Hyalangium ruber: one gene and its partners. The protein of the gene in region 2 interacts with the protein of the main gene of each other region in a pairwise test. Links are inferred from orthologs where the notes say so. Each region holds a gene or a part of one and is shown on either strand. Other genes may lie near its edges. The genes, in order: ndk, SYV04_RS05430 and SYV04_RS11710.

Evidence for each region.
Region 1: the proteins of SYV04_RS05430 (region 2) and ndk interact in binary tests that used the Escherichia coli proteins (3 or more experiments, as listed by UniProt). The link is inferred for Hyalangium ruber from one-to-one orthologs.
Region 3: the proteins of SYV04_RS05430 (region 2) and SYV04_RS11710 interact in binary tests that used the Escherichia coli proteins (3 or more experiments, as listed by UniProt). The link is inferred for Hyalangium ruber from one-to-one orthologs.

Annotation. Positions count from the first base shown.
Region 1 is NZ_JAXIVS010000015.1:170,816-180,366, forward strand. The notes cover bases 3,710-6,481. They hold ndk (nucleoside-diphosphate kinase), read right to left. Parts: upstream 5,432-6,481; coding sequence 4,988-5,431; downstream 3,710-4,987. Other genes in these bases: SYV04_RS34735 (hypothetical protein), read right to left, coding at 3,710-4,786; sucD (succinate--CoA ligase subunit alpha), read right to left, coding at 5,474-6,373; sucC (ADP-forming succinate--CoA ligase subunit beta), read right to left, coding at 6,385-6,481. In the rest of the region: rplS (50S ribosomal protein L19), read right to left, coding at 1-295; tRNA (guanosine(37)-N1)-methyltransferase TrmD, read right to left, coding at 415-1,149; ribosome maturation factor RimM, read right to left, coding at 1,149-1,682; SYV04_RS34720 (KH domain-containing protein), read right to left, coding at 1,679-1,972; rpsP (30S ribosomal protein S16), read right to left, coding at 1,993-2,250; dual-specificity RNA methyltransferase RlmN, read right to left, coding at 2,329-3,474; more of SYV04_RS34735, read right to left, coding at 3,572-3,709; more of sucC, read right to left, coding at 6,482-7,548; SYV04_RS34755 (serine/threonine-protein kinase), read right to left, coding at 7,684-9,207; SYV04_RS34760 (sensor histidine kinase), read right to left, coding at 9,318-9,551. UniProt on the Escherichia coli protein: Major role in the synthesis of nucleoside triphosphates other than ATP. The ATP gamma phosphate is transferred to the NDP beta phosphate via a ping-pong mechanism, using a phosphorylated active-site intermediate.
Region 2 is NZ_JAXIVS010000002.1:74,334-83,880, forward strand. What follows is about bases 2,564-5,331. They hold SYV04_RS05430 (uracil-DNA glycosylase), read right to left. Parts: upstream 4,401-5,331; coding sequence 3,726-4,400; downstream 2,564-3,725. Other genes in these bases: SYV04_RS05425 (sensor histidine kinase), read right to left, coding at 2,564-3,568; chrA (chromate efflux transporter), read left to right, coding at 4,502-5,331. In the rest of the region: SYV04_RS05415 (coiled-coil domain-containing protein), read right to left, coding at 1-952; SYV04_RS05420 (acyl-CoA thioesterase), read right to left, coding at 996-1,799; more of SYV04_RS05425, read right to left, coding at 1,832-2,563; more of chrA, read left to right, coding at 5,332-5,740; SYV04_RS05440 (TadA family conjugal transfer-associated ATPase), read left to right, coding at 5,819-7,648; SYV04_RS05445 (hypothetical protein), read left to right, coding at 7,830-8,798; SYV04_RS05450 (hypothetical protein), read left to right, coding at 8,807-9,547. UniProt on the Escherichia coli protein: Excises uracil residues from the DNA which can arise as a result of misincorporation of dUMP residues by DNA polymerase or due to deamination of cytosine.
Region 3 is NZ_JAXIVS010000003.1:666,298-676,076, forward strand. The notes cover bases 4,177-7,176. They hold SYV04_RS11710 (class I SAM-dependent DNA methyltransferase), read right to left. Parts: upstream 6,451-7,176; coding sequence 4,903-6,450; downstream 4,177-4,902. Other genes in these bases: SYV04_RS11715 (restriction endonuclease subunit S), read right to left, coding at 6,447-7,176. In the rest of the region: SYV04_RS11685 (PaaI family thioesterase), read left to right, coding at 26-487; SYV04_RS11690 (immunoglobulin-like domain-containing protein), read right to left, coding at 563-1,756; SYV04_RS11695 (hypothetical protein), read right to left, coding at 1,900-2,112; SYV04_RS11700 (hypothetical protein), read right to left, coding at 2,375-3,073; SYV04_RS11705 (hypothetical protein), read right to left, coding at 3,475-3,984; more of SYV04_RS11715, read right to left, coding at 7,177-8,021; SYV04_RS11720 (type I restriction endonuclease subunit R), read right to left, coding at 8,018-9,779. UniProt on the Escherichia coli protein: The subtype gamma methyltransferase (M) subunit of a type I restriction enzyme. The M and S subunits together form a methyltransferase (MTase) that methylates A-2 on the top and A-3 on the bottom strand of the sequence 5'-AACN(6)GTGC-3'.

The DNA of each region.
Region 1 (9,551 bases), on a different replicon or contig from region 2:
GGCGGTTGCGGTTCACGTCGCCGCGGCTGAGGACCTCGATCCTCTCGTAGCGGGGGCTGTGCAGCGGGAAGATGCGCTCCACGCCGACGCCGAAGGACACCTTGCGAACCGTGAAGGTCGAGCGGTTGTAGCCCCGCTTCTTGCGGATGACGACGCCCTCGAAGGCCTGCACGCGCTCCTTCTCGCCCTCCTTCACCTTCCAGTGGACCCGGACGGAGTCACCGGTCCGAAAGTCGACCACCCCCTCCTTGCGGAGGAACTTGGACTCGACGTACTCGATAGCGCTGCGACGCATGACGGAACCTCAAGAAATCTTGTGGTGCGAATGACCAGTAAGAGGGGCGCCTACTAGCAGAGAGCGGCGGACCCGACAAGTCTGGAGATCATCCGTTGTTCTCCGGACCAACGCCAGCGCTACAGCTCTTCCTCCCGCAGGGCGAGCAGTTTCCGGTCCGCCGGCCCGAGTTCCAGGCGGGCGAAGAGGTCCTGCCGTCGCTCCTGGGTGAGCTTCAGCGCCTTCCAGCGCCGCCAGCGGGCGATGCGCGCGTGGTCGCCGCACTGGAGCACCGCGGGCACCTCGGCGCCCCGGAACACCGGCGGCCGGGTGTACTGGGGGTGCTCCAGCAGCCCCTCCTCGAAGCTCTCGCTGACGTGGGACGCCTGGTTGCCCAGCACTCCAGGGAGCAGCCGCGCCACCGCGTCCACCACCGCGAGGGCGGCGATCTCCCCACCCGTGAGGATGAAGTCCCCCAGGGACAGCTCCCCGTCCAGGTGCGCCATCACCCGCTCGTCCACGCCCTCGTAGCGGCCGCAGACGAGGATCAGGCCCGCGGCATGATCCACCAGCTCCCGCGCCCGCGCCTGGGTGAAGGCGGGGCCTCGGGGGCTCATCAGCAGCACCTTGGCGCCCGGGTGCCGGGCCCGCGCCGCCTCGATGGCCGCCACCAGGGGCTCCACCTTCATCACCATGCCCGCGCCGCCCCCGTACGGGGTGTCGTCGGTGACGCGGTGCTTGCCCTCGGCGTACTCGCGGATGTCCGTGGCGGTGACGGCCAGCTTGCCCCGCTCCTGGGCCTTGCCGAGGATGCTCTGCCCCACGTACCCGGACACCATGCCCGGGAAGAGCGTGAGGATCTCCACCGGGTACATCAGCCCTCCTTGTCGCCCGCGTCCAGGAACTCGGGCGGGCGGATGACGATCTTCCCGCCCGGCATGTCCACCGAGGGAACGAAGTCATCGGCGAAGGGCACCACCAGCTCGGGCTTGCCCGGGGCGCGGATGACGAGGTTGGGCACCTCGCCGGTGGCCCACACCTCCACCACCTTGCCCAGCTCCTGGCCCGCCTCATCCACGGCGGAGAGGCCCACCAGGTCTCCCTGGAAGTACTCACCCTCGGCCGGAGGCTCCAGATCCTCGCGGTAGACGAAGACGGTGGAGCCCACCAGGGCCTCGGAGGCCTCGCGACCCTTCACCCCCTCGAAGGCGATGATGTCCTCCTTGGGGGTGGGCCGCACGGACTCGATCTTCAAGTCCCGCTCCTCGCCGGACTTGGTGCGCACGCGCACGCGCTCCACGGCGTCCAACGTCTCGGAGCCGGGATCGAAGGGGCGAACGGCGACCTCGCCCCGGATGCCGTGGGCCCGGGCCACATAGCCGAGCTCCAGCAGAGGGCGGGGCGTCACTGGGCGTCGGGGGCAGGAGGCGCCGCGGGAGCCGCGCCAGGGGCGGGCGCCGCGCGCCGATCGTCGAGGATCTCGAGACGGACCTTCTGCCCCTGCTTGTGCGCGGCGGCATTGAGCAGCGTCCGGAGGGCGTTCACGGTCCGCCCGTCACGGCCGATGACCTTGCCGACGTCCTCGGGGGCGACCTTCAGCTCATAGAGCCGGGCGCCGTCCACCTCGGACACACGCATGCCGACCTGGTCCGGCTGATCGACCAGGGCCCGCGCGAGATACGTAAGGAGTTGCTCCACGTCCGGTCAGCCCAGGGGGCTTAGGCCGCGGGAGGAGCGTTCTTGGCGGCGCGCTTGATGAGCTCGCCCACGGTCTCGGAAGGCGTCGCGCCCGTCTTCAGCCAGTACTGGAGCCGCTCCTGGTTGAACTCCACCTTGGGGGGGTTCAGGTTCGGATCGTAGGCGCCCACGGCCTCGATGAACTTGCCATCCCGGGGGTTCCGGGAGTCGGTGGCAACCACGTGGTAGTACGGCTTCTTCTTGGCGCCCGCGCGGGCGAGACGGAGGACAACGGCCATTTCGGATGCTCCAGATGAAAACAGCTGGTAAAAATTTGTGAACGAGGGCGCGCTATTAGCGTCCCTGCCTCGGGATTGTCAAGGAAGCTCGGTAGCTTGCGTCGGCTGCGAGGCATCCTCCCCGCTCCGATTGGCAAGCTGCCCACAGGCGCCGGCGATGTCCCGCCCGCGGTTCTGTCGGATGAAGGCGGCGATGTGACCCTCGGCGAGGATGGCGCGGAAGGTCTCCGCCCGCTCCTCCATGGTGGTCTGGAAGCCCAGGCCGGGGTTCTCGTTGTAGGGAATCAGGTTCACCTTGGCGGGGATGCCCTGGAGCAGCTCGATGAGCCGGTGGGCATCCTCGTCGCTGTCGTTGAAGCCCCGCAGCAGCACGTACTCGAAGGTGATGCGCCGGCCCTGGCGCAGGGGGAACTTGCGGCAGGCCTCCAGGAGGGCCGCGATGTTCCACTTGCGGTTGACGGGCATCGTCTTGCTGCGCTGCTCATCGGTGCTGGCGTTGAGCGAGATGGCGAGCTTGACGTCGGTCTCCTGCCCGAAGCGCTCGATCATCGGCACCAGGCCCACGGTGGAGACGGTGATGTGCCGGTGGGAGAAGTTGGGCCCCTCCTCGGACTGGAGGATGTTGAGCGCCGTCTTGAGGTTCTCGAAGTTGTGCAGGGGCTCGCCCATGCCCATGAAGACCAGGTTGGAGAGCGGGCGCCAGGTCTCCAGCTGCTCGTTCTTGCGGACCTCGCGGTTGACCGTGTGGACCTGCGCGACGATCTCACCGGGGGTGAGGTTGCGCTTGAGGCCCAGGGTGCCCGTCATGCAGAAGGAGCAGGCCATGGCGCAGCCCACCTGGGTGGACACGCACAGCGTCTTGCGGTCCTCGGAGGGCATGTAGACGGACTCGATGAAGCGCCCGTCGCGCGTCTTGAAGCGGTACTTGATGGTGCCGTCGATGGAGCGCTGCTCGAGGTCCTTGATCAGCGGGACGATCTCGGCGCGCTCCTTGAGCTTCTGGCGCAGGCCCTTGGACAGGTCGGTCATCTCGTCGAACGAGGTGACGCCGCGCTGATGGATCCAGCGGTAGACCTGGCCAGCGCGGAACGAGCGCTCACCCAGCTGCTCGGTGAGGAAGCGGGTGAGGCCCTCCAGCGTGAGGCTGGAGACGTCCACGAGCTTGGCCGGCGCGGGAGCCGGAAGCGGCGTGGTGTCGGGAGTGGTGAGAGCAGGCTCGGACATCTTCAGGTTCTAACGGGAGGTGTGGGGGGAGCCTTCCCACATCCCAGGCCGGTAAGTCAAAGGAAGGCTCGGCTCCTCCCCTGCTCCCCAGGAACCCTCAGTCCCGAGGCGGCCGGAGCCGCACGGAGATGCCCGTGGCGGGACTCCCGGTGACGGGGACGCCCCACAGCAGGGAGGTGGACACCAAGGGCTCGAGCACCTCCCCGCCCAGATGCTCCAGCAGGATGGTGTGGCGCTCGGGCGCATAGGTCGCCACGGCGATGAGCGACCCATTCCCCAGGGCGAACTTGTGGCTGAGGACAGGCGCGACCGACAGGCGCTGGCGCACCGGGAGGTCGATGAGCTCGAGGTCGGAGTTCAGGGACAGTGAGGCCTGCTCCACCAGCCCGGTGGCGGTCCACTCCATCCACTTCAGGCCGACGAACTCGCCTTCGATGAAGACAAACCTCGGATCTCCAACCCACAGCCCCTGGGGCTCGAAGCCCACGATGGTGCCGCTGAACTGCTGGCAGGGCTCGGACGTGCGCACGAAATGCCCTCCCTCCAGCCGGTAGGGACACACCTGATTCACGGGGGGAGTGCCCGGGCTTGGGGTGAATCGGGTGACGACGCCCAGCCGATCTCCAGACCGGATCAGGAGTCCCGGGGGACCGTCCTGGGTGAATGGGCTCTCGCGCTTCTCCCAGCCAGTTGGCCCCGTGGAGCTCAGCCCTGCCCCGCTGAAGGAGATGCGCTGGAGCACGGCGGAATGCAGCACCACCAACTCCTCCTCCGACGCGAGGAGGAACTCGGCGGCGCCATGGAAGTGCGCCAGGGTCGCGGTGAGCTCCAGGGCCACGCCCGTGTCCACGTAGCGCTGGATCTGGAGGGGCTCCACCACCCACACCACGTCTCCCGCGACCGCCAGCCGGCCATTCGGGAAGCTCTTGAGCACCGCGCCCTCGCGCGTGACGTTCGAGTCGCACACCCAGGCGCCCAGGCACGTGCGCTCCAGCGCATTGCACGTCTTCCCGTACTCGAGGCGAGTGGCCTTGGCGGAGCGGTCCCCCACCACCTGCAGCTCGAGCTGGTGGATGCCTCCAACGGGCTCGAACGCAGCGAGGATGTGGTGGCGGCCCGCCTTCGTCGGGGTGAACTCGACGATGGCGGAGGCCTTGGGCGACGTATTGAGAAAGGACTGGTGCCCCACCGGCAGGTTGTCCGGATCGGAGATCTCCACGGTGACCGAGGCGGGCGTGGGGACGGGCCCCTCACACGGGATGGCGACATGCGAGAAGATCCGAAGGTTCGCCAGCTTTCCCGCCATCGCCATCGCCCCGCTCGTGGGGGAAGACGTGTCCGGGGTCACGCAGGGCGATTCTTCCCCGCAGGCCACGAGCGTCCGCAGGGCCACGAGGAGCAGGAGGAGTCGACCGGGCTTCGCCATGGGGGCGATGGTCGCACAAAGCACAAGGCCCGGTCCCGCGCGGGGTGCGCGGAAGCCGGGCCTCGAGCTTCGACGGGGCGAGAGGGACTACTTCTTGCCCTTGTACTCGTACGAGTGGATCTCGGTCTCGCGGAAGAAGTAGGCGACCTCGTTCTTCGCGTTCTCCAGGCTGTCGGAACCATGCACCGTGTTCTGATCGATGCTGGTGGCGAACTCCTTGCGGATGGTGCCCGGGGCGGCGTTGGCCGGGTTGGTGGCGCCCATGATCTCGCGGTTGGCGGCCACGGCGTTCTCACCCTCCAGCACCATGAGCACCACGGGGCCGGAGATCATGAAGCTGACCAGATCCTTGAAGAAGGGCCGGGCCTTGTGAACGGCGTAGAAACCCTCGGCCTGCGCCTGGGACAGGTGCTGCAGGCGAACGGCAACGGGCTTCAGGCCCTTCTCCTCGAACTTGGAGATGATCTTGCCGATGATGCCCTTCTCCAGCCCGTCCGGCTTGATGATGGACAGCGTACGCTCGATGGCCATTGTCGTGGTCCTCGTTGAGTCTTGAGTGAAAGGTGGAAACAGCTAGCGCTTCTTCGGGGCGCCGCGCTTGAGCGCCTCCTGCAGAGTCGTACCCAGCTCGGTGGGGCTGGGGGCCATGAGGAAGCCCGCGGCCTCCATCGCCTTGATCTTCTCGGAGGCCGTGCCCTTGCCACCGGAGATGATCGCGCCGGCGTGACCCATGCGCTTGCCCGGGGGCGCCGACTGGCCGGCGATGAAGCCCGCGATCGGCTTGGTGAACTCGCGCGACACGTACTCGGCGGCGGTCTCCTCGGCGCTGCCGCCGATCTCGCCGATCATGATGACCGCGTCGGTCTCCGGGTCGGCGTTGAACAGCTTCAGGCAGTCCACGAAGTCGGTGCCGTTCACCGGGTCACCGCCGATGCCCACCGCCGTGCTCTGGCCCAGGCCGAGCTGGGTCAGCTGATGCACCGCCTCGTAGGTCAGCGTGCCGGAGCGGGACACCACGCCGATGCGGCCCGGCTTGTGGATGTGGCCCGGCATGATGCCGATCTTGCACTTGGCGCCCGGGGTAATCACGCCGGGGCAGTTGGGGCCGATCAGCCGCACGCCCGGCTTGCCCTGCAGGTAGCGCTTGGCCCGGATCATGTCGTTGACCGGGATGCCCTCGGTGATGGTGATGATGAGGGCCACGCCCGCGTCAGCGGCCTCCATGATGGAGTCAGCGGCGAACGGGGGCGGGACGAAGATGACCGAGGTGTTCGCGCCGGTCTGCTTCACCGCATCGGCCACCGTGTTGAACACGGGGACCTTCCCCTCGAAGTCGGTGCCGCCCTTGCCCGGGGTGACGCCACCCACCAGCTGGGTGCCGTACTCCAGCATCTGCTTGGCGTGGAACGAACCCGCCGAGCCGGTGATGCCCTGGCAGAGGACCTTCGTGTCGTTGTTGACGAGGATGCTCATGGTAGCGCTCTCTAGGCCTTGAGGGCGGCGACGGCCTTCTCAGCCGCCTGCCGCAGGTTGTCCGCGGGGGTGATGGCCAGGCCGGAGTTGCGCAGCAGCTCCTTGCCCTTCTCCACGTTGGTGCCCTCAAGCCGCACCACCAGCGGCACCTTGAGCTGCACTTCCTTCGCCGCGGCGATGATGCCCTCGGCGATGACGTCGCACTTCATGATGCCGCCGAAGATATTGACGAGCACCGCCTTCACCTTCGGGTCGGCGAGGATCAGCTTGAAGGCCGCCGTCACCTTCTCCTTGCTGGCGCCGCCGCCCACGTCCAGGAAGTTGGCCGGGTTGGCACCCACCAGCTTGATGGTGTCCATGGTGGCCATGGCGAGGCCCGCGCCGTTCACCATGCAGCCGATGTTGCCGTCCAGCGCGATGTAGGCCAGGTCGAACTCCTTGGCCTGCGCCTCGCGAGGATCCTCCTCGGCGATGTCGCGGTAGTGCAGCAGATCCTTGTGCCGGTAGAGCGCGTTCTCGTCGAAGTTCACCTTCGCGTCGAGCGCCACCACGCCGCCATCCTTGAGGATGACCAGCGGGTTGATCTCCACGAGGGAGGAGTCCGTCTCGACGTACATCTTGTAGAGCGCCGAGCAGAACTGGACGAACTTGTTCACCGTGGCGCCGGTGAGGCCCAGGCCGTAGGCGAGCTTGCGGCCCTGGAAGTCCAGGAAGCCCACCGCCGGGTCCACCGACTCGCGGAGGATCTTCTCGGGGTGATGAGCGGCCACCTCCTCGATCTCGACGCCACCCTCCTTCGAAGCCATGAAGGTGATGCGCGAGGTGGCGCGGTCCAGCGTCACGCCCAGGTACAGCTCCTGGGCGATGGCGAGACCTTCCTCGATGTAGAGCTTGTGGACCGTCTGGCCCTCGGGGCCGGTCTGGATGGTCTTGAGCTGCATGCCCAGCATCGCCTTGGCGAGGTCCTTCGCCTCGGCGGCGCTCTTGGCCAGCTTCACGCCGCCGCCCTTGCCGCGGCCACCCGCGTGGATCTGGGCCTTCACCACCACCACCGGCGTGGCCAGCTCCTTGGCAGCAGCCTCCGCCTCATTGGGCGAGAGCGCGAGGATTCCCCGGGGAGTGGGGACACCGTACTTCCGGAAGATTTCCTTGCCCTGGTACTCGTGGATCTTCATCGAGGCTCCGGCTGAATGGCGATGGCCCTGAAGCGCCAGCGCGGGCAGCCTCTTCGCCCAAGACGGCCCGGAGTGCAAGGGCGTTTGACAGGGCTGGGTTGCTGGTGACCCGTAGGGAGGTACGGCTCTACGGGCCTACCGAGGATCGGACGTCGGCTCTCGCGGCGGAGGGAAGAAGGGCATGTAACAGCTTCCCTGCCACTCGTAGGCGTACTCCTCGCATCCCTTACCCCTGGCGGCCAACTCGACCCAACACCCTCCTCGAATCGCCGCCATTCCCTTCGGACAGGGCGGGCGGCGTTGTCCCGCGAATGGCTCTTTGGGCATCTCGAGTGCCAGGTTCCTCGATGGCGCCGGCGCTCCACTGGGAGGCACGTGTGCGGTCAATGCCGTGTCGCCTAGAGAGGTGACACCTCCATCACGGGACTCTTCGACCGGCTCAGCATCCACCACCGCTGGAGGCGCACTGTTCTGAGGAGGATGCTCCTGCCACCGCACGCTCACGAGGATCAGTGCAAGCCCCAAGGCCGTGAGCGTGTGCCAAACACCCCAGCTCGAAGCGGGCACGGAGGGCGACCTACTCAGTACTGCCCCCTGAGCAGGGGCCTCCTGCCCGTGGGCCGACCGCACAGCAGGTGGTTCCTGCCACTGAGGATGGTGGCGCGGCGGCTCCACCCATACTCCCTCCTCTTTCTCCGTGGTCGACATGGACCTGTCGCCTTCGGGATTGAACAGCAGCACATCCGCCTCTGGCCCAGCACTCTCCGCCGCCTGCTCCAGCGCCTCTGCCGCCTTCTGGGCACTGCCCTTGAAGCGCTCCACGGGCGATACCGCCACAAGCCTCTGGATGATCGCCTCCAGTGCCGGGATCACCCGGTCGTTGATCGCCCTCGGCGAGCGCGGCCCAGGCCCACGCGGTTTCCACACCATGGAACCTGGCAGACTCGGGTCTGTAGGCGGAGGGTACCTGCCTGTCACCAGTCGGTACGCCGTAATTCCCAGAGCGAACAGGTCATCGCAGGTGTAGGCCTCGTAATGCGCGTCGGGATGACGGGCGAACAGTTGCTCGTAGGCCCACGCCTCGGGGCTGCGGTAGACAGGCGTCCCCGGCGGCAGCGGTGTTTGGGTGATCGTCGCCGCGCCGCGGTAGTCCCCTACTCCGAAGTCCGTGAGGAAGGCCTTGGCATCCTCCGGCCGCACCAGAACATTGTCGCCCTTGACGTCTCGATGCACAGCGCCCACCGCGTGCGTTGCCTCCAGCGCACGGGCCACCTGCGCGAGTAACCGCAACGTCTGGCGTGAAGTGAGGTTGTGCTCCTCAGCCCATGTGTACAGCGGCACCCCTTCCACCCAATCCATGACCAGATAGGGGAAGGCCCCGGCGGCGTGTTGCCACAAGCCACGTTCCTGAAACCGCGGAACGTTCGGATGTTGGATGCGCGCAAGCAGGTCCGCTTCACGCTCGAAACGCTCATCCCGCGAGCGGAGGGCCAGTTTGAGAGCGAATGAGCCTTCTGCCTCCCCGCCCACGCGCTCCACTCGGTAGACAGCGCCATACGTGCCGATGCCGCGCCAGCCCTTCACCCGCCACGGCCCCACCAGTGTCTCCACGGGCAGGGAGGCTGGGTTCAGTTCCAACCAGGGCCGCGTTGTCTCCATGGGCATCCTCTCCGAGAGAGAGCGGACGGCCTCGCCCGCTCCGCACGGTACCCTACCTCATGGGTGGACCCGCAGGCACCCTCCCTATCTGGTTTGGTGCCTCCATACCGTCAAGGCGCCGCGTCACCCTCCAGGGCCGGCATCCGGCAATGCCCCTGGAGGCGCACCTTCAGGCCTGGAGCGTTGTTCCCAAGCGTGATGGAGAGGTCGTGGAGGTTGGCGATGGCCGACACCAGGCCCATCCCCAGCCCGCTGCCCGGGTCGGTGCGGCTCGCATCCAGCCGGTAGAAGGGCTTGAAGATATGCGGATACTCGGCGGTGGGAATGCCAGGGCCCGTGTCGGA
Region 2 (9,547 bases):
GCAGCTCGCCCAGCAGCTCCTGCCCCCGGTCCTCGTCCACCAGCGGCAGGCGGAAGCGCGGCATCCGCATGAAGCGCTCGTCCACCACCACCTGGGGCGCACCCCGCCGCAGCTCCTCCATCACCCGCTGGAGGCTCTCGAACCCCGACAGCCCGCGCCCACTGCCCAGCCCGCTGAAGCGGGTCTCCAGGGAGAAGGCCGCGCGCACCCCGTCGCCGTAGAGCCATAGGAACTGCTCGATGTGGTCGTGCTTCACCTCCACCATCTTGCGCACGCGGTCCCCGTCCGCGTCGTAGGTCTCCTCCACCTCGGACTCCACCGTGGTGGTGATTCTCCGGCCGCGAATCAGCAAGCGCAGCTGAGGGTAGAGCACCCGCTGGCGCTCCTTCCGGGTGCCCTCCAGGTCCACGCCCTCCGCGTCCAGCGTGAACCGCCGGACCGCCATCAGGCCACTGGCCAGGCGGTGTGGCACCGCGGAGCTCACCGCCATGAAGCCCTCGGCCCGCAGCGCATCCCGCAGGGCCTGGGCCTCCGGGAGCGGCAGCCGTGCCAGCACCGTCGGCAGCAGCGGCGCGAGGCGGAAGCGCACGTCGACCGGTGAGAGCTTCAGCAGCTCCGCCAGCTTCGGCAGGGCCTCGTTCAGCGAGGCGGGCGATTGGACGAGCGCGACCAGCGCGGTGCCAGGCCCCGCGGACAGCGCGCGCTCCGGGAGCACCGAGGCCGCCAGCCGGGCCCCCTCTTCATCCGCGCGCAGCGCCCGCTCCCGCGTCTCCAACAGGGTGAGGCGGCCCCGCAGCTCCAGCACCTGCCGCCGCGCCTCCTCCAGCTCCTGCCCCAGCGACTCGCGCTCGCGCGCATGGTGTACGCGCAGCTTCTCCAGGTGCTCCTTCGTCCGGCGAAGCTCCGCCTGGGCTTTCTCCAGCCTGTCACGCAGCGCGCGGCTCTCGCTCATCCCACCCCGCACCCTATCGCGACTCCGCCTGCCTCGCGGCGCCTCAGCCGAGCACGGCGATGAGCTGTCGGCACTGGGCGATCAGCTCCCCGTCCTCGCTCCACAGCTCCTGGAAGTCCTCCGCGAAGCCCTCGCTCGCCCACCGGGAATAGCCCGTGCGCAGGTACTGCGCGCCCGCCCGTTCACCGGGCCGGGGCAGCGCGTGGAAGAAATGCACCGTGAAGTCCACGCTGGCCACCGGGCGCACCTCCTCCATCGTCGCCAGCACCGAGGGCGGGTACGCGTCCAGCAGCCCCACGCAGAGCGCCGCGTCCAGCACCAGCGCCGGCCCCTTGGGGCGAATCCATCCTCCCGTGCGCGGCTCTCCGCCGGAGTACGGCGCCGCGCCCACGCAGAAGCGGTACTCGAAGAACTGGCAGAAGGTGGGCATCGGCACGTCCTCGGGCACCGGCGCCACCTGCTCGGGGGCCGGCACCTGGGGCCGCTTCGCGTCGAGGTAAACGGGCGTTCCCGCGCGCGGAATGCCGAAGGTGGCGCTCGCCACCGCCACCACGCCCGAGGCGTTCTCCACCCGCGCCGTGGCGTGGGTGACGAGCTTGCCCGCGCGCTCCACGCGCACCTGCAGCCCCGCCTCGCCCTCCACCGCGGGCGCGCAGAAGTGCAAGGTGAAGGAGCGCACCGGCCGCCGCGCATCCGCCACCGTGTGCTCGAGCGCGCGCATCAACTGTCCCCCCACCACGCCCCCGTAGGCCCCGCGGCCCTGGTACCAGGGCGCGTCGAAGCGGGTGCGGTAGCGCCCCTCTCCCAGAGGCGTGACGTGGGTGGCGGCGAGGAACGGTGCGGTCATGGCGCGCCGCACCCTACCAGCATGACTTGCGCTCAGGCGCCCGAAGGCGCGGGCCCCTCCTGGAGCCGGAGCGGCAGTTCCACGGTGAAGAGGGAGCCTCGCCCGGGCTCGCTCTCCACGTGGATGTGGCCTCCCATGGCGTCGACGATCTGCTTGACGATCCACAGCCCGAGCCCGAAGCCGCCGTAATGGCGCTCGCTGGCCAGCCGCTCGAAGCGCTGGAAGAGCCGCGCCTGGCTCTCCGGAGCGATACCAATGCCCTCATCCCGCACGGCCATGCGCGCCATCCGCGCGTCCGCTTCGACACGGACCTCGATGGGGCGCCCGCGCCCGTACTTGATGGCGTTGGACACCAGGTTCTGGAGCACCTGCTCCATGCGCAGCCGGTCCCAGTACCCCATCACCGTCTCGGGCATCTCCAGGCGCAGCTCGCAGCCGGCGCGCGCCAGGTCATCCGAGAAGCGCGGGGCGAGCTCCCTGGCGAGCAAGACGAGGTCCACGTCCTCGCACTCCAGGTGGAGCTTGCCTTCACTGATGCGCGACACATCCAGCAGCTCGCGGACGAGCCTGGACAGCCGCACCACCTGCCGCTGCACCGACTGGAGCTTCGCATCGACGGTGTCCAGGGGCAGCGGGCCCTGAGCCGCCCGCTTCAGCGCCCGCTGCAGGGCCTGCACGTTCAGGTTGAGCGAGGTGAGCGGCGTGTTCAGCTCGTGGGAGGCAACCGAGAGGAACGAGTCACGCGCCCGGATGGCCTCCTGCGCCTGCTTGTAGAGCAGACCATTGTCCAGGGAGGTGGCCGCGCGCCGGGCCAGGTCCTGCGCCAGGCGCAGGTCCTCCGAGGTGTAGCGGCGCAGGGTGTCCCCATAGACGAGCGTGAGCGCCCCCAGCGTCCGGCCCCGGTTGTTCAAGGGCACGATGAGGCACGAGCGCAGCCCGAGCTCCCGGGTGTCCCTGCGCTGCACGGGGTCGGGGATCGACTCGATCATCGCGTCGGTCAGCTCGGGAATGAACTCCGGGAGGCCCGTGCGCAGCACCTTGCCGATGCCCCCTGGCTCGTCGAGGCTGACCGGATACTTCTCGTGGAACGCGGTGGCCTGGGCGATGCGCTCCGGCTGGATGTGGTCCAGGGCCACGCGCCGCACCCGCCCCTCGGGGGTGAGCACGTCCACCGCGCACCAGTCGCCCAGCGTGGGGATGCTCAGCCGCGTCAGGGACTGGAGGATCTCATCATGGTCCAGCGAGGAGGCCAGCAGCTCACTGGCCCGGGCCAGGAAGGCCGCGCGCTGCTCGGCGCGCCGCGTCTCCTCGAACAAGCGCTCGGTGTGGGCCGAGTACTCCGAGCGCTCGATTTCGATCCACTTCTGCGCGGTGATGTCCCGGCAGAAGACATGGATGCGGTCCCCGCTGAGGAACAGGCGGTTGGCGAACCAGCGGTTGTGCTCCGCGACGTGGTGTTCGAACTCCTCGGCGCGCCCGGTCTGGACGAGCCGCAGGAAGGCCTGCTCGAAGGGTCCCTGCCGCGCTTCCGGAAAAACGTCCCACAGGACGCGGCCCAGCATCTCCTGTCGCCCCTTACCGAAGAGCCGCTCGGTGGCGGCGTTGAGGTAGAGGTAGGTCCCATCGCGCAGGAAGACGGCGACGCTCTCCTCCATCTGGTCATACAGCGCGACATCGATGCCGCTCAGGCCACCGCCACTCGGAGTGCCTTCGGTCAGGCTCGACAGGGTCGGAAGCTCGTTCACGCGTGGTGTGCTGGAAAGCGACATGGCCTCTCCCAACCGACCCTTGAGGCACCCATGCACCCCCACGCCTCAGAGCAAGAGCAAGCTGGACATCCTGCTTCAGCACGGCAGCGGCGCCAGCCTGATCCAAAGGACAATCACCGCCCGAGTGTTCGTCAGCGTACAGGCCCGAGGTACCCTTTCAGCCAGGCAGCCGCCAGTCGATGGGCTGCTGGCCGCGCAGCATGAGCGCCTCGTTGATGCGGCTGAAGGGGTGGCTGCCAAAGAAGCCCCCCGCCGCTGACAGCGGGGAGGGGTGCGCCGACTCGATGATGACGTGTCGCGCCGTGTCGATGAGCTTCTTCTTCTTGCGCGCGTAGTTGCCCCACAGCAGGAACACGACCTGCTCGGGCCGAGTGCCCACCGCGTGGATGACGGCGTCGGTGAAGGCCTCCCAGCCCTGGCCCGCGTGGCTGTTGGGCTCCGAGGCGCGCACTGTCAGCACGGCGTTGAGCAGGAGCACCCCCTGCCGCGCCCACGGGACCAGCGAGCCGCTCGCGGGCGGGGGCAGGCCCAGATCCGCCTGCAGCTCCTTGAAGATGTTCACCAGCGAGGGCGGCGAGGGCACTCCGGGCTGTACCGAGAACGCCAGCCCGTGCGCCTGTCCCGGCCCGTGGTACGGGTCCTGGCCCAGCACCAGCACCCGCACCCGCTCGTACGGCGTGAGCCGGAACGCCGAGAAGAGATCCGCCTCCGAGGGGTAGACGGTGTGCTGCTGGCGCTCCTCGGCCACGAAGCGCTCCAGCACCTGGAATGACGGCGCCGCCAGCGCCTCCGTCAGCACCTCGCGCCAGTCGGCTGGCAGGTTCTCCCGCATGCGCCCTCCCTTACGCGTCACATTCAAGCATGCCTACGTGGCGGGTTGGGTGGAAAGTGGAGCAGCGTTGGCTGGCGGGCATTGGAGCGCGGAGCGTATATGTGGACACCGTGGATTCCTCCGAGGCTCCCGCCTCCCTCGAGCCTGAGCCGCGCGTCCCCGCCGAGCCCCTGCCGCGCCTCTTCTGGCGCTTCCTGCGCTTTGGCCTGCTGGCCTGGGGTGGCCCCATCGCGCAGATCGCCATGATTCGCCAGGAGCTCGTCGAGGAGGAGAAGTGGGTCAGCCCCGCCCACTTCAACCGCACCCTGGCCCTCTATCAGATCCTCCCCGGCCCCGAGGCGCATGAGTTGTGTGTGTACTTCGGCATGCTCGCCCGGGGCCGCGTGGGCGGACTGCTGGCCGGCCTGGGCTTCATGCTCCCGGGCCTGCTGCTCATGCTCCTGTGCTCGTGGCTCTATGTCCGTGTAGGGCTCGACTCGCCCTGGGTCCGGGCCGCGTTCACCACCGTGCAGGCCGCCGTCGCCGCCCTCATCGTCCGCGCCGTCCACCGCATCGGCGGCCATGCCTTCACCCGCCGCTCCCTGCTCGTCATCGCCCTGCTCGCCGCGGTGGCCCAGCTCGTGGGCGTTCCGTTCTTCCTCACGCTCGCCTGGGCGGGCCTGACCGCCGTGCTCCTCCACGCCGGCTCGCGCGGGGCGGCCGTGGCGCTCACCGCCGGGTGCGCTCTCGCCGCCGGCCTCCTTCTCACCTTCGTGTCGCCCGAGAGCGCCGCGCCGCTCGCCGCTTCCCCCGCTGGAGCGCCGCAAGGCGTCCTCTCCCTGCTGGGCTCCGGGCTGCGCACCGGCCTGCTCACCTTTGGGGGCGCCTATACGGCGATTCCGTTCCTCCAGCGGGACGCGGTGGCGCGCGGCGGGTGGATGACCGATGCGCAGTTCCTCGACGGGCTGGCCCTGGGCGGGGTGCTGCCCGCGCCGCTCATCATCTTCGGCACCTTCGTGGGCTACCTCGGCGGTGGCCTGCCCGGCGCGCTGGCCATGACCGCGGGCATCTTCGCTCCCGCGTTTGGCATGACACTGCTGGCTCACCACCCGCTGGAGCGACTGGTACACCACCCGCGCGCCCGCATCCTGCTCGACGGCGTCACCGCCGGCGTCGTGGGTCTGATTGGCGGCACCGCACTGCCCCTGCTGCGTGCCGCCGTGGACGATGTGCCCACCGGGCTCGTCTTCGCCGGCGCCCTGGTCGTCCTCTTCCGCGCCAAGGCCCGGCTGGCGCCCATGGCCGTGCTCGCGGCGGCGGCCCTCGTGGGCCTGGGGGTACACGCATTCAGTGGGATGTAGGTCGGTTCCCTAGCAGCCAGGGGACCGTGGGCGGGTTCTTGGGTTCATGGCACCGCTCGCGCTAGCCTTGGTCCCGCCATGTCGATGTATTCCGAGTCACTCCGCGCCTTCCTGAAACCGGTCCTCCAGTACCTGGACGACCCGTCGGTGTCGGAGATCATGATCAATGGGCCCACGGACATCTGGATCGAGCGCAAGGGCCGCGTCTTCAAGACCGATGCCGCCTTCTCCGAGGAAGGTCTGCTCGGCGCCGCGCGCAACATGGCCCAGTTCGTCGGCCGCGTGCTCAGCGACGAGCGGCCCCGCCTCGACGCGCGCCTCCCCGACGGCAGCCGTATCCACGTCGTCATCCCGCCGATTGCCCGCAAGGGCACCACCATCTCGATCCGCAAGTTCTTCAAGGACAAGCTGACGATCGACGCGCTCATCAAATACAAGTCGATGACGCCGCAGATGGCCCGCATCATCGACGCCGGCATCCACACCAAGCTCAACATGCTGGTGTCCGGCGGTACCGGCTCGGGCAAGACGACGCTGCTCAACATCGTCTCCTCGCTCATCCCCGACGACGAGCGCATCCTCACCATCGAGGACTCGGCCGAGCTCCAGCTCAACCAGTCCCACCTGGTGCCCTTCGAGAGCCGGCCTCCGGACAAGTTCGGCAAGGGCGGCGTGGACATGGGAGACCTGCTCCACTCGGCCCTGCGTCTGCGTCCCGACCGAATCGTGGTGGGCGAGGTGCGCGGCGGCGAGGCCTTCTACCTCATGCAGGCGATGAACACCGGCCACGGCGGCTCGCTGGCCACCTGCCACGCCAACACCCCCACCGACACCCTGCGCCGCATCGAGTCGCTGTGCCTCATGTCCGCCGTGGAACTGCCCATGGTGGCCGTGCGCGCCCAGGTGGCGAGCGCCATCAACTTCATCATCTGCTGCGAGCGTCTCCACGACGGTAGCCGCAAGACGATTGCCCTGTCCGAGGTGCTGCCCCTCAACGAGAAGGGCGACTACCGCACCCAGGACATCTTCGTCTTCACCCCCGTGAGCAAGGACGAGGACGGCCACATCCTCGGCTACCACGCGCCCACCGGCATCATCCCCACCTTCGTCGGCAAGGCGCGCGCGTACGGCTTCACCGACCTGGACGAGAGCTTCTTCGACCCGGCCACCTATGGCGTGCCGCCGCCGCCCACCTTCCAGGTGGGCTCGACGTACGAGGTGCGCTGGGCCCCCTCGCTCAAGCACCGCCAGGAGGGCCGGCCCGACCCCGCCGAGTACAAGAAGAACTGGATCGACTTCGAGAAGAAGCTCCAGGAGGAGGCGCGCCAGTCCAAGGAGGGCCAGCCACCCGCGGCGCTCCCGGCCTCGCCGCCCGTGCAGGTGCAGGTGCCCGCGAGCCTCCCCGCCGGCATGGCCAAGCCCGCTCCGGCTCCCGCCGCCGCCAAGCCCGCTCCGGCCCCTGTCGCCGCCAAGCCCGCCGCCAAGCCCTCGGCCGATGCCCTCTCCGACGAGGACAAGACGCCGCCGCCCACCCGCAACCCCTTCGCCCGCGCCGCCTCCGAAGAGGACGAGCTCGAGGCCCCGCCCGACGAGGTGCCCACCAACGCGGGCGTGCTTCCCAAGGACGAGCCCCGGGTCGAGGTGGCCGAGGATCTGCTCGCGGAGGCCGTCCCCGCGCGAGGCGCGACCTCGACTCCGCCGCGCCGCCCCATGCCCCCCGCCGCGGCCCCGCGCCCGTCCAACCCCTCCGCCAACGCCGTGCGCCCGGCCAACGCCGTGCCCCCGCGCCGACCCGGCACCCCTCCCGCTTCCGCCGCGCGCCCGGCCGCCGACGCGGAAGATGCTGAGAGCTCCAACAATGGGGAGAAGACGCAGATCCGCTCCACGCCCGAGCGGCCGCGCCGCTGAGCGCCGCGCCCGCCTTTCCCTTTCGGAGTGGGGGGTTGTCCTACCACCCTGGAGGGTAGCTGCCCTCGAAAGAGGTCCCGCGAAACGGTACGGCGAGTGCGTGTGGAGTGTCCGGCCCGCATAAGAGGAGCGTCGCGGCCTTGCTCCGAGGGCAGCATGAGGAGAAAGTCACCTCGTGCTGATGCCCCTTATCGCCACCATGGTCCTGCTCACCCAGGCGCCCGCCGCGTCGGATGAGCCCATCACCGTGCTGATCGCCCCGCCGGACACGGCCGGAGTGCCCTCGCACGTCGTCGAGTTCGCACAGGAACACGTCGCCGAACAGGCCCGCTCCAAGGGCCTCGCCGTGAAGCGGATGAAGGACATCATGAGGAAGATGCCCGCCGCCAAGCGCCGGGCGCTCCTGCGCTGCAAGCGCACGGACCTCAAGTGCCTCATCTCCCTGGGCGAGGCGGCCAAGACCGAGGTGGTGCTGGTGGCGGAGCTGCTGCAGCGGCTCGATGGCTACCGCGTGGGGACCAAGGTGTACCGGGCCACGGATGGCGCGCTGGTGGCCGAGCACCTCATCCCCGGGGTCCGTGAAGACGGCATGCTCGATGCGCTCACCCAGTCGCTGGATGTGGTGGTGCCCCGGATGCGCAAGGAGCTGCGCCCCTCGGCCCCCCCGCCGCCCGATGAGGTGCAGCCGCCCCCGAATCCGCAGACCGACCCGCAGAATCCGCAGGACGTGAAGCCCCCTCCGTCCGACGTGAAGCCTCCTCCGTCCGACGTGAAGCCCACGCCCCCGCCGGATGTGACGCCCGTTGCTCCGCCCGAGGTCGCCCGCCAGGGCTCATCGGCGCGCCGTTGGGCCTGGGCGCCGGCGGCGGGGGGTGCCGTCTTCGCGGGCGTGGGGACGTACTTCTACCTGCAGGCGCGTGACCGGCACGACAAGCTGACCAACGCGGATGGGCCGCTCGACGGGGCGAAGCTCGCCAAGGAAGGCAAGCAGGCGCAGACCCTGAGCCGCGTGGGCTTCGGCCTGGGCGCGGCGGGGCTCATCACCGGCGCGGTGCTCTTTCTGCTCCCCGGGGAGGAGGCGCCGGTGCGCCCCACCGTTTCGGTGGGCCCTGGTGGTGGCATGGTCGGCGTGGCCGGGACGCTGCCTTGAGGAGACCTATGTTGAAGAACGTGAAGGCGCACGTCACCGCGGCCGCGCTCGTGGCCATGGTGGGCGCGACGGGCTGTTTCGACTTCGAGGCGGCGCAGGAGCAGTGTGAGCGGGATGGCCGGTGTGATGGCAGGCCGGATGGCGGGCCGGATGGTGGCCCCGATCCCTGCGAACCCACCAGCCCGGATGACCCACCCGGCGACTTCATCGACTCCAACTGCGATGGCGTGGACGGCCTGGCCAATGTGGGCTTCTTCGTCGATCCCCAGGGGGGAGATGACAGGAACCCCGGCACCCTCGAGCGCCCGGTACAGACGATCCGACAGGCCCTGACCCTGCTGCGCAATGACGCCGGGCCCGGCATCAGCGCGCTGTACCTCGCGCGGGGCACGTACAACGAGGAGCAGCTCAACCTGGACGTGCCGGTGTCGCTCTACGGTGCCTACGGTGGCGTCGCGGACTTTTGGAGGCGCAAGGCCGAGCACATCACCCACCTGGATGGCGGCACCGTGGGCCTCACGGTCAGCAACCTGGGAGAGGACTCGGGCGTGCGGATGGAGTGGCTGACCATCACCTCGGCGACCGGGAACGATGCCGGCACTGCCTCCATCGCGCTGCGCGTGCTCGGGACTCAGGGCCTGCGGCTGCACCACGCCACCATCGTGGCGGGGCCGGGTTCACCCGGAGCGCCGGGCGCCGACGGCCAGACGGGAGCCAACGGGCCGGATGGTGGCTGGGGACAGGATGCC
Region 3 (9,779 bases), on a different replicon or contig from region 2:
CGATTCACTCCCACCCGAGCGCCCCATGCCGCCCACCGACTTCCAGCCCGCCGATCCCGCATACGCCGAGCGGGTGCGCGAAAGCTTCGCCCGCCAGGCCGCGATGGGCACCATCGGCGCGGAGCTCGTGCGCGTGGAGGCCGGCGAGGTGGAGGTGCAACTGGCCTGGGCTGCGCATCTCACCCAGCAGCATGGGTTCCTGCATGGAGGCATCCTCGGGGCCGCGCTCGATTCGGCCTGCGGCTACGCCGCCTCCACGCTGATGCCGGCCGACGTGGGCGTGCTCAGCATCGAATACAAGATCAACTTCGTCGCGCCAGCCCGGGGCCAGCGCTTCCGCCTGGTCGGCACGGTGGTCAAGCCGGGCCGCACCATCAGCGTAGTCGAAGGCCGGGCCTACGCCGTCGAGGGCGACCGCGAGAAGCTGGTCGCCACCATGAGCGCCACGATGATGACGGTCGCTGGCCGCGACGACGTCAAGTCCTAGGTTCGCCGCGCGCGACGAACCTCGACCGCAGCGGACCCGCTCCCGATGGTCCTCTGGCGCAAGATCCAGGAAGACCTACCAGGGGCAATTGGCCACGTGGACGGTGCGCGTCACGGGGAGGGCCGAATTGCCCGCGCTGTCCGTGGCCTGGTAGGTGACCGTATAGGTTCCCGGAGACCAGCCGTTCACATAGCCGGACACCTGCACCGACTGCGTGACGTTGCCGTAGCAGGCGTCCAGCGCCACGAAGCCGGGATCCACCCACTGGCTGCCGCACGTGTGATGCAACTCGGTGCCCCCGTTCAACTGGAACATGGGAGGCACGGTGTCCTCCACGAGGATGGTGCGCACGGCGCTCGTGTCACCATACGGGTTGCGGGCCATGTACTGCACCGCGTAGGTGCCCTCGGCGTTCGCGTTGGGACCGGGGCCATAGGCATCCGCGCCCGAGTTGAAACGCTCCACCGCCACGGGGCCGCAGTCATCCGTGGCCGTGGCGCCCGGGTCCTGCCAGGGGCTCATGCCGCACTGCAGAATCATTTCCTGGCTGCCTCGGAGGGTCAGCGTGGGCGGAGGCCGAATGAGCTCACACGCCGGTGGCTCGTAGCGGATCTCCAGTTTGGGGCGCTTGCTGGCATCGGGGTATTCAGACGCGTAATAAAACGTCTCGTACCCTGGCGAGCTCAGCCGCAGGCTCAAGAGGTTGTCCGTCTCGGCCTGGTACCGAACCAGGGAAGCGAGCACCACGGTCTCGGTGCTGCCAAGCTGCTCCGGCCGGGGCTGTACGTGGCGAACGTCATACCAAAGCCACCAGGAGCCCACGGGCGCTCCCGAAACGGCGGGCTTGTTGAGCCAGATGAGGGAACCCTCGCTCCATGAGTCGTCCGGCACGAAATGTGTGTAAACGTTGCCATCGCCCCCATAGGCGAAACCATCGTGCGCCGTAGCCCGAAGCCTGGCGGAGAGCACCTGGGAGTTCTGGGGAATGCCGCTCAGGTCGAACTTCAGGAAGGTCTCGCGTGAGGAGTCGACGCCAGCCATCGGCCAGACCGGCGACACCGCAAAGCCTGTCTGGCTTCCGTAATTGGTCCAGGGCATCGCTGAGGTCACCATCGCGTCATCGATGGGCTCCAGTTCCACGGTAATGGGGGTGGCGTTCGCGGCCAGAGGCCCACAAAGACTCACAGCCAGCAGCATCTTGGCAAGGCTGTCTTTCGACCGCGAAAGACGCAGAGAGGGAAAGCCAAAAGGCAACGGGAGAGGGATCATGGATGGAGGCTCCTGTCGGTGAGGCTGCGAAATGATACGTCTATGGAGCTTCAATCAACAACTGGTTTGGGAAGAAAAATGAAGAATGGCTTCAAATTCTTGTGCCAGAAGCATGACGGACCGCGGCATGTGCGGATGGGACTTCAACGGTGCCCGGCGCCACGTAGAGCAACGGCGACTCGCCAGCCCTGCCCGTGAGTACGACGGAACGGGGCGCGGCCCGCGTCCTTGATCTCCCCGGAGACGAGCAGCGGGCCCATCCACCCCTCGCAACGAAACGCCTGGGCGCTTCCCGCCTTGGCCTTCTCGATGCCCATGTCCCGCACGGAGAAATACTGACCGACCTTGTGAGGCACTCCGTCCTCGTGCGTCCAGAGTTGATCCGGGACGCCTTTTCATCAATACAGCGGATGATGCGGGTGGCCACGAGGATGAGGTACTGATCCGGCTGGCCCTCCACCGTCCACGGGGATCAATTACATCGTCCGCGAGCTTCGAAGAATCGCTTGGGCATGGGCTCTCTCACCAACACAGCGGCGGCCCTCCGCGCTTTCCAGGTAGAGGGCCGCCACTGCTTTCATTCACCGAGGCTCATGCCCCGGGCGTTTACTCCACCCGTCACACCGAGGGCAGCTGCCCCTTCAGCGCCTCGAGCAGCTGGCTCACCTGCTCCACGGGGATGCCCTTGAAGTCCAGCACCGCCTTGCCCTTCTGGTTGCGCACCTGCACCTTGACGAGCACCCCCTGCGGGAACCGGCTTGCCACCGCCTTGTGGTACTGCTCCGCCACTGCCACCGCCTCCGCAGGCAAGGGCTTGCTGGAGGAGGGCTTGCGCCTGCGCTGGATCGCCTTGCGCATCTGCTCCACGCTGCACGCCGAGAAGGGCTTGGCGGTCACCTGCCCCTTGTCGTCCGGCACCTCGATGAGGGTGTTGCCCGGCTCCGCGTGGTTCACCTCCAGGTCCGCCGCCTCCTTGTACGTCAGCAGCAGGTACAGGCACGTGACGCCGAAGCGGCGCGTGACAGGCTCGCTGAAGGCGGCGGCCACCGCCCCGTACATGCTCAGGGACGACTGCGACAAGTCCGCCAGGTGCTGGCTGAGGTAATCCCGGGCGTCCTTGAAGCCGGCCCCCTCCGCCAGCTTCTCCTTCACGATGTAGTTGTAGAGCTGCCCCATCCGGTGGTGGTTGGTGTGCTCCTGGGCCATCAGCCCGAGCAGCTCCTCGCGCACCTGCTGCAGCGTCGTGCCCTCCGGGATGGCGGCGGCGGCGGCGGCGCTCGTGGTGGTGGGCTCCTTGAACTTCAACAGACTGAACATGACTGCTTCTCCCCCTGAGACGCACCATGCGTCCCGGCCGATTGACCATGTGGCCGCGCAGCCCTAGAGCACACTGCGGGCCAACTCTGGGGGCCCTGAGAAAACGGGTGCTTACGAGAACAGCCGCCAGGGACCGTCCGTGCGCGCGGACGCACCGTCCACGTTTTGAGACGGTCCGAAAAAGCATTGGAGTGCCGCTGGCTTACGCAGGCAGAGCCGCAGTTCAATCGCTGGGGCGTTGTTGTAACTCACCGAATTCACAGGGATGAACTCCCGCCGCTGCTGGGACAGACCGTCCACGTTCCCGGACTGTGCAGCCAGGCCCAGGGCCCGATCGTTACTTCCAACCAGTTGGAAGTGGCCTCTCGCCGCCTCTCCCAACTGGAGCCGAGCGCGGAGCTTCACTTCCAACCAGTTGGAAGTGGCCTCTCGCCGAGGATGCCGTGGCTCGCGGCCTCACGCCGGGCATGTGCAATCCCGTCCAGCATCTGTTGGCGCGAAGAGCGCTCTTTGCTGCACCTCAACACCCGACGCTCTGTGTCCGCCAACATGGCGAAGGCGTCCCGGGCTTGCTCCGGAAAGTTCGGCAAGGACTGTACGTAAAGGCACGAGATGTGAAAGCGACTCCAGAGATTCGGAAAGCCCAGCCGCTTGAGCTTGCGCAACCACGGGCCAAAGTCCTTCCAGGGGCGATCCTGGTCGAACGCCGCTTGTACAGCATCCTCCGCCGTCAGCCGCTTGAGGTGCAGACGTTCGGCGGGGGTTCGTGCCTCTCGTGCAAACTGCCGCTCGAGGTCCTTGAGCGCCGCCACGTAGGCGTCAAAAGGCACTTCAGCGTGAATCATCCCGAAGCAGAGCCACTGGCGGGCCTCTGCCACCTCGTTCCACCACTCCCAACGCAAGCGGGCCACGCCTAGTAGCCTCCGAGACACTCAAAGTCGTTGACCTTCTCGGGCCAAGAGCCGTTCGCCTTACAAACGTCGTAACAGGACTGGCAGATGCTCCGCCCGTACTGCCCGCGCTTCTCGTATTCGCCGCCCAGCGCGACGCACTGAAGCCAGTATTGGCGGCACTCCTCTTCCCTCTTCCTTTTGTCTGGGGGAGCCGCACTCGTAGGCGGCGGAAGTGGTTGCGGATCGGGCCGGGGGGCCTGCTTTGGGGACCGCGTGGGCACCTTCATGGGGTCTACCGCCCCACACCGCTCAGGATTACCCGGATGCTGTTTGAAGCAGCACGAGACGGTGCTGTCTGTCGGACCACAAGGTGCGGCCTGCGCGATGGAGTCCCTGCGCTGCGCAATCGCATCCCACCGCTCGGCGACGCCATCCGCGGAGCCTGATCCGCCTGTGCCCCGGTAAGCGGCTTGCGTCGAGCTACAGCCCAACGCACCGATGAGGATCGTGCGTAGCACGAGAGCACAGGTAGCACGCCAAGCATCTCCGGCCAGCGTCACGGGGCCTCCCGGGAAGAACCTGCCTGATCGGAGTTATCGCAAGTCTCTGGACAGGTTGCGTACACACCGACCCAGCCGACGCATCGGCGCGGGTTGGGCCAGGCCATGCTACTCCACTCGGTTGAGCAGGTGTTGGCACTCTGCTCAGAGGTATTGCTTAGGAGGAGACGACGTCATTGTCCTTACACGGCGGCGGGCAAGCGCGGTGACTGGCCGTTGGAGGACCCCGGCGATGTGCCGAAAACCGTCTACATCCCCGGACAGTTCAGCCGGGACCGAGGCCCGCTCGCTACTTCCAACCAGTTGGAAGTGGCCACTCGCCCGGCCCGAATGTGCTCGAACTGCTCCTGAAGCCCTGTGACATTGGCCGAGTAGGTCAGTCCTCGCGAGCCTCCTCGGTCCCTCGGCTCCCGCCCCCTGCTCTTGAACGTGCCCCAGTTCTACCTATGCGCGAGAGGTCCGTCTGGATCGCCTCGAACTGCTCCAGGGCCGCACGCAGGTCGTCCACAATCTCCCCGGCAATGACATCTGGAGCAGGCAGGTTCGCTGAGTCCTCCAACGACTCGTCCTTGAGCCAGAAGATGTCCAGGCTCACCTTGTCCCGCTGGAGCAGTTCCTCGTACCCATACGAGCGCCAGCGCCCCTCCGGAGCCTTCTTCTCGGACCACGTCGCCTTGCGCTGGTGCCGGTTCTCCGGCAGGTAGCAGGCAACGAACTCGTCGAGATCCGCCCGCTTCAGCGGGTTCGTCTTCAGCGTGAAGTGCTTGTTCGTGCGCAAGTCATAGACCCAGAGCTTCTCGGTCCACGGCTTCTCCCGGCCTGGCTTCTTCTCGAAGAACAGCACGTTCGCCTTCACGCCCTGCGCGTAGAAGATGCCCGTCGGCAACCGCAGCAGCGTATGCACGTCGCACTCGTGGAGCAGCTTGCGGCGAATCGTCTCCCCCGCTCCGCCCTCGAAGAGCACGTTGTCGGGCACCACCACCGCCGCCCGCCCGTTCACCTCCAGCAGCGTCTTGATGTGCTGCACGAAGTTGAGCTGCTTGTTGCTCGTGGACGCCCAGAAGTCGTCGCGCACGACGGTGAGGGCCTCTTTCTCCTGCTCGCCCTCATCGTTGATGACGGTAACGGAGGACTTGCGGCCAAAGGGCGGATTGGAGAGCGCGATCTTCCACCGCTTGCCCGGGTCGCTGCGAATGGCGTCATCCACTACAACGATGGGAGTCTCATCCCCGCCAATGCCGTGGAGAAGCAGGTTCATCGTGCATAGACGGGCGGGCGTATCGGCGATCTCCCACCCCCGCAGCGCCTCCAGCTTGAGGTGCTTCTTCTGGTCCTTGTCGAGCCTGTTGTTCCTGGCAATGTAGTCGTGGGCCGCGAGCAGGAAACCACCGGTACCAACGGCCGGGTCCACGAGGGTCTCCCCCGGTTTGGGCTGCACCACGTCCACGATGGCGCGGATCAACGCTCTCGGGGTGAAGTACTGCCCGGCCCCGGATTGGGTGGCCGTCTTCTCCAGCAGGCCCTCGTAGGCGTCCCCCTTCACGTCGGCGTCGAGGCTCGACCACTGCTCGCGGTCCAGCAGGTCTACGATGAGGCGGCGGAGCTTCGCCGGGTCTTGAACCTTGTTCTGGGCCTTGCGGAAGATGAGCCCCAGCGTCCCCTTCGACTTGCCTAGATTCTCCAGCAGGCGGCGGTAGTGGGTTTCGAGCGCGTCGCCCTCCTTGCTCATCAGGCTGGGCCAGTCGAAGCCCTTGGGGACGGGCGATGGACGGTTCCATGGAGCCTGGGTCTGCTCGTGGGCCATCTTGAGGAAAAGCAAGAACGTGAGTTGCTCGATGTAGTCTCCGTAGGAGAGGCCATCGTCCCTGAGGACATCGCAGTAGTTCCAGAGCTTCTGGACGATTTGAGCCGAGTGGTTGCTCATCGTGTTGCCTTCATTTTGGGGACAGCGGTGGTCTGCTTGACTCGGCCCTGTTTGGTTAGGGACTTGTTCTCCACGGCGGCAGAGATACTCTCAAGGAGCTTTGAGGAGGGTTCGTCCCGCGGGTCTTGAGGAACCAGCGAGCCCTCGAAAGCAGTCTTTAGGACCGCTTGTCGCAGGCGGGTAGCGCGAGTCTCATTCGACATGAGAGTGAGTTCGATCGCATCACCAACGGAGAGTCTGCTTTCCGCCTCGAAGATGATTCGTTGCTGTTCCGAGAGAGGAGGCAGCGGAACGGGCATCTCTGATACGTCAGCGAGACTGAAATTGGCCCGCGCGACATCAACTTTCTCGCGATGGATGTACTGTTGGGCGAGAGGGGAAAGCAAGTAGCGAAGAACGTAGGCCCCAAGAGAGGGAACGACGGGTCGAATGAGTGCTACTGCCTGATTGATGTTCGCTCCAGCAAGCTCGGTCGTGGCGAGTGCTACCCGTCCAATTGATGCCCCCACTATGTTGAGGAGAACATCGCCGTCGGCCAGTACCGACCTGCTTTCCTTCTCGTTAAACGCGTGTGGAAGAAAGACACGTTCGTCAAGCTGAAGCGACCCCCAGCCAACATTCTGACTCCGTACAAACAAGACGCCCGAGGCGCAATAGTCGAAGCCCTGCCAGTTTGGGGAAGACCCTTTGGTTACCACTGAGCTCAACTGGTCGATTGTTGACCACGTCCAGCCACTCTGTAACGAAGGCAGACCAGAGGTTTCAGGGGCGACAGGTTCGACGTACTTCGCCTTCCACTTGTCGTCCTTGGGAAGCTTCCCGGCCGCCTTCATCTTGGCGAGCTGGTCGGCCTCCCAGCGGGCACGGCGCTCCTTGAGGATGCGAGCGAGGAGCTTATCGGCGGGCTCGTAGTCGCGCTTCTCGCGGCGTGCAAGTTCGGCCTCGGTCGGAACCAGCCTCCCCTCACACGCGGCCTTCAGGACCGAGGCTCGGTAGCGCTTGAGCTGGGCCTGTACGCGCTTGAGTGCCTCGACGCTGGCGTCGAGCCGGGTGAACTGCTTCTCGACCTCGGCAATAATTCGATCTTGTTCCTCGGTCGGTGCAAGCGGCAGTTCAAACCGGAGAAAAGACGCGAACTCCACGTTTGCAACCGTCGTCCCGGACTTGGTGCAGTCTTTGAGAATGCGCTGCTCGAACGCCTTGAGCCCAAGAGCGACGTACCTTGCCCGAACTCCTTCGCGTGGCGTCAGCGCCTTGAGATCCTGATTGATCGTAACCGGCTTCTTGGTGGTCGCGACTGGAAGAGTTCTCTCCAAGATGCCGCTTCGAGTCACGACGAGAACCGACTCAGCCGGTATCAGTCGGGTCGCCGACTGCTCGATTGCTGTCGGCGTGATGTGATCTTCCGTGTCGGAAATGAACTCCGTCTTCATGTCCTTCGGCGAGACCCACGGAATCGACCCATGCCAGAAGCTTGGCTCGGACTTGGAGGGTGTGCCCCCTCCAGCCCAAGTCCCCAGATCAGACAGCGAAGCGCGGATCCAATTTGCAGGCAGATCGTTCTCGCTCATGCCACCAACACCTCATTCAGCTCTTCGAGCAGCTCATCGAGCTTGCCCGCGAACACCTGATGGACCCGCCCGAGCCCGCCCTTCTGGTTGAAGGGCACGTCCTCGAAATCGTCCCTCTCGATCCTGAAGCTCGCGGCGACGTGGTCCTTGATGAGCGCGAGCCACTGGCGCTGCTCGTCAGAAAACTTCCGCCCCCGGTTCTCCTGCTGGGCAAGCCAGTTCTGGAACCGCTCCTCCACCTGATCCGTGAAGGGCACCAACTGCCGATCCTTGTGGAGCGCGAAGCGCACCAGCGACACGATGTCCGTGAGCAGCCGCTGGCCACCGGCCCCGCGCACCTTCGCCTTGTCGAGCGTCTCGTACGCGCGCCAGAGCGCCTCGGGCGTCCACGTCCGGGGCGGGGCCTTGATGTCCTCGGCCAGCGCCTTGATATCCTTGAACGTGAGCCGCTTCGCGTACGGCTGTGAGTACAGCACCTGGATGGCGGTGAGCTCGTCCTTGTGCTCCTCGATATACTTCTCAAAGGACTGCACCAGCCCACGCGCCTTCTCGGTGGCGGCGGCGTCGAAGCCCGCTCCCAGCACCGTGTCCACGCTGACCGTGTCGAGCGTCTGCTCGAAGCTGCGCTTGATGAAGGCGAGCTCGTTGCGCAAGTCCGGGTTCGCCGCCAGCGGAGCCACCGCCGCCCGAATAGCCACCTCCGCCGCCTGGGAGACCTGCGCCGCCGTGGGCTCTTCTCCGGTGAGCAGCTTGTTGGCCACCCGCGCCGCCTCGACGTGCCTGTCCGGATCCAGCGCCTCCACCAGCCCGCCCACCAGTTCTTCCAGCGACTTGCCGTGGGCCAACCCAGCGAGCCGCTCCTTCTCGGGCTTGCCCAACCGCTGATTCATCCGGGCCAGGCGACTGGCCAGCGAGGAGATGACATCGTGGTCCGTGCCACCGGCGGCCACCACCTGGAGCAGCTTGTCGAAGGCCACCGCGGGGTGCTTCTCCAGCGGGCGAGTATCGACGAAGTCGCTCTCACACATGCCCACGCAGTCTACGAGGATGAAGTGCGTCTTGGCGGGGGCGTCGGGCGTCACCGACTGAAGGTCACTCGGGCTGATGACGCGGACCCCGCGCCCCTTCATCTGCTCGAAGAAGTTGCGGCTCTTCACCGTGCGCATGAACATCACGATTTCCAGCGGCTTGATGTCGGTGCCGGTGGCGACCATGTCCACCGTCACGGCGATGCGCGGGTTGTAGGAGTTACGAAATGAGGAGAGCAGATCCTCGGGCTTGATGCCGGTGGACTTGTAGGTGATTTCTTCGACTTCCTTGCCGCCGGGCCCCTTCTTCTTCGTGACGATGCGAGCGGTCCCGGTGCGGTAGGTGATCTTCTCGCAGAACGCGTTGCCCTTGCCGAACTCCTCCCGGAGGACGCGGACGATGTCGTCGGCGTGGGAGTCGTCCTTGGCGAAGATGAGCGTCTTGGGGACTTCCTTGCGGCCGGGGAAGATCTCGGTGAAGAGCCGGTCCTTGAAGGTGCGGATGACGGTGCGCAGCTGGTCCACCGCCACCACGTCCCGGTCGAGCTGGCTGGCGGAGTAGCTCAGGTCCTCGTCAAGCTTCTGCCACCGGACGGCCCGGGACTCACGGTCGCGCTTGTCCACGAAGAGACCCGCATCCACCTTCGAGCCGCCCTCGGTGATACGGGTACGGATGCGGTACACGTCGAAGGGCACGTTCACGCTGTCGCCGACGGCGGCCTCGTGGCCG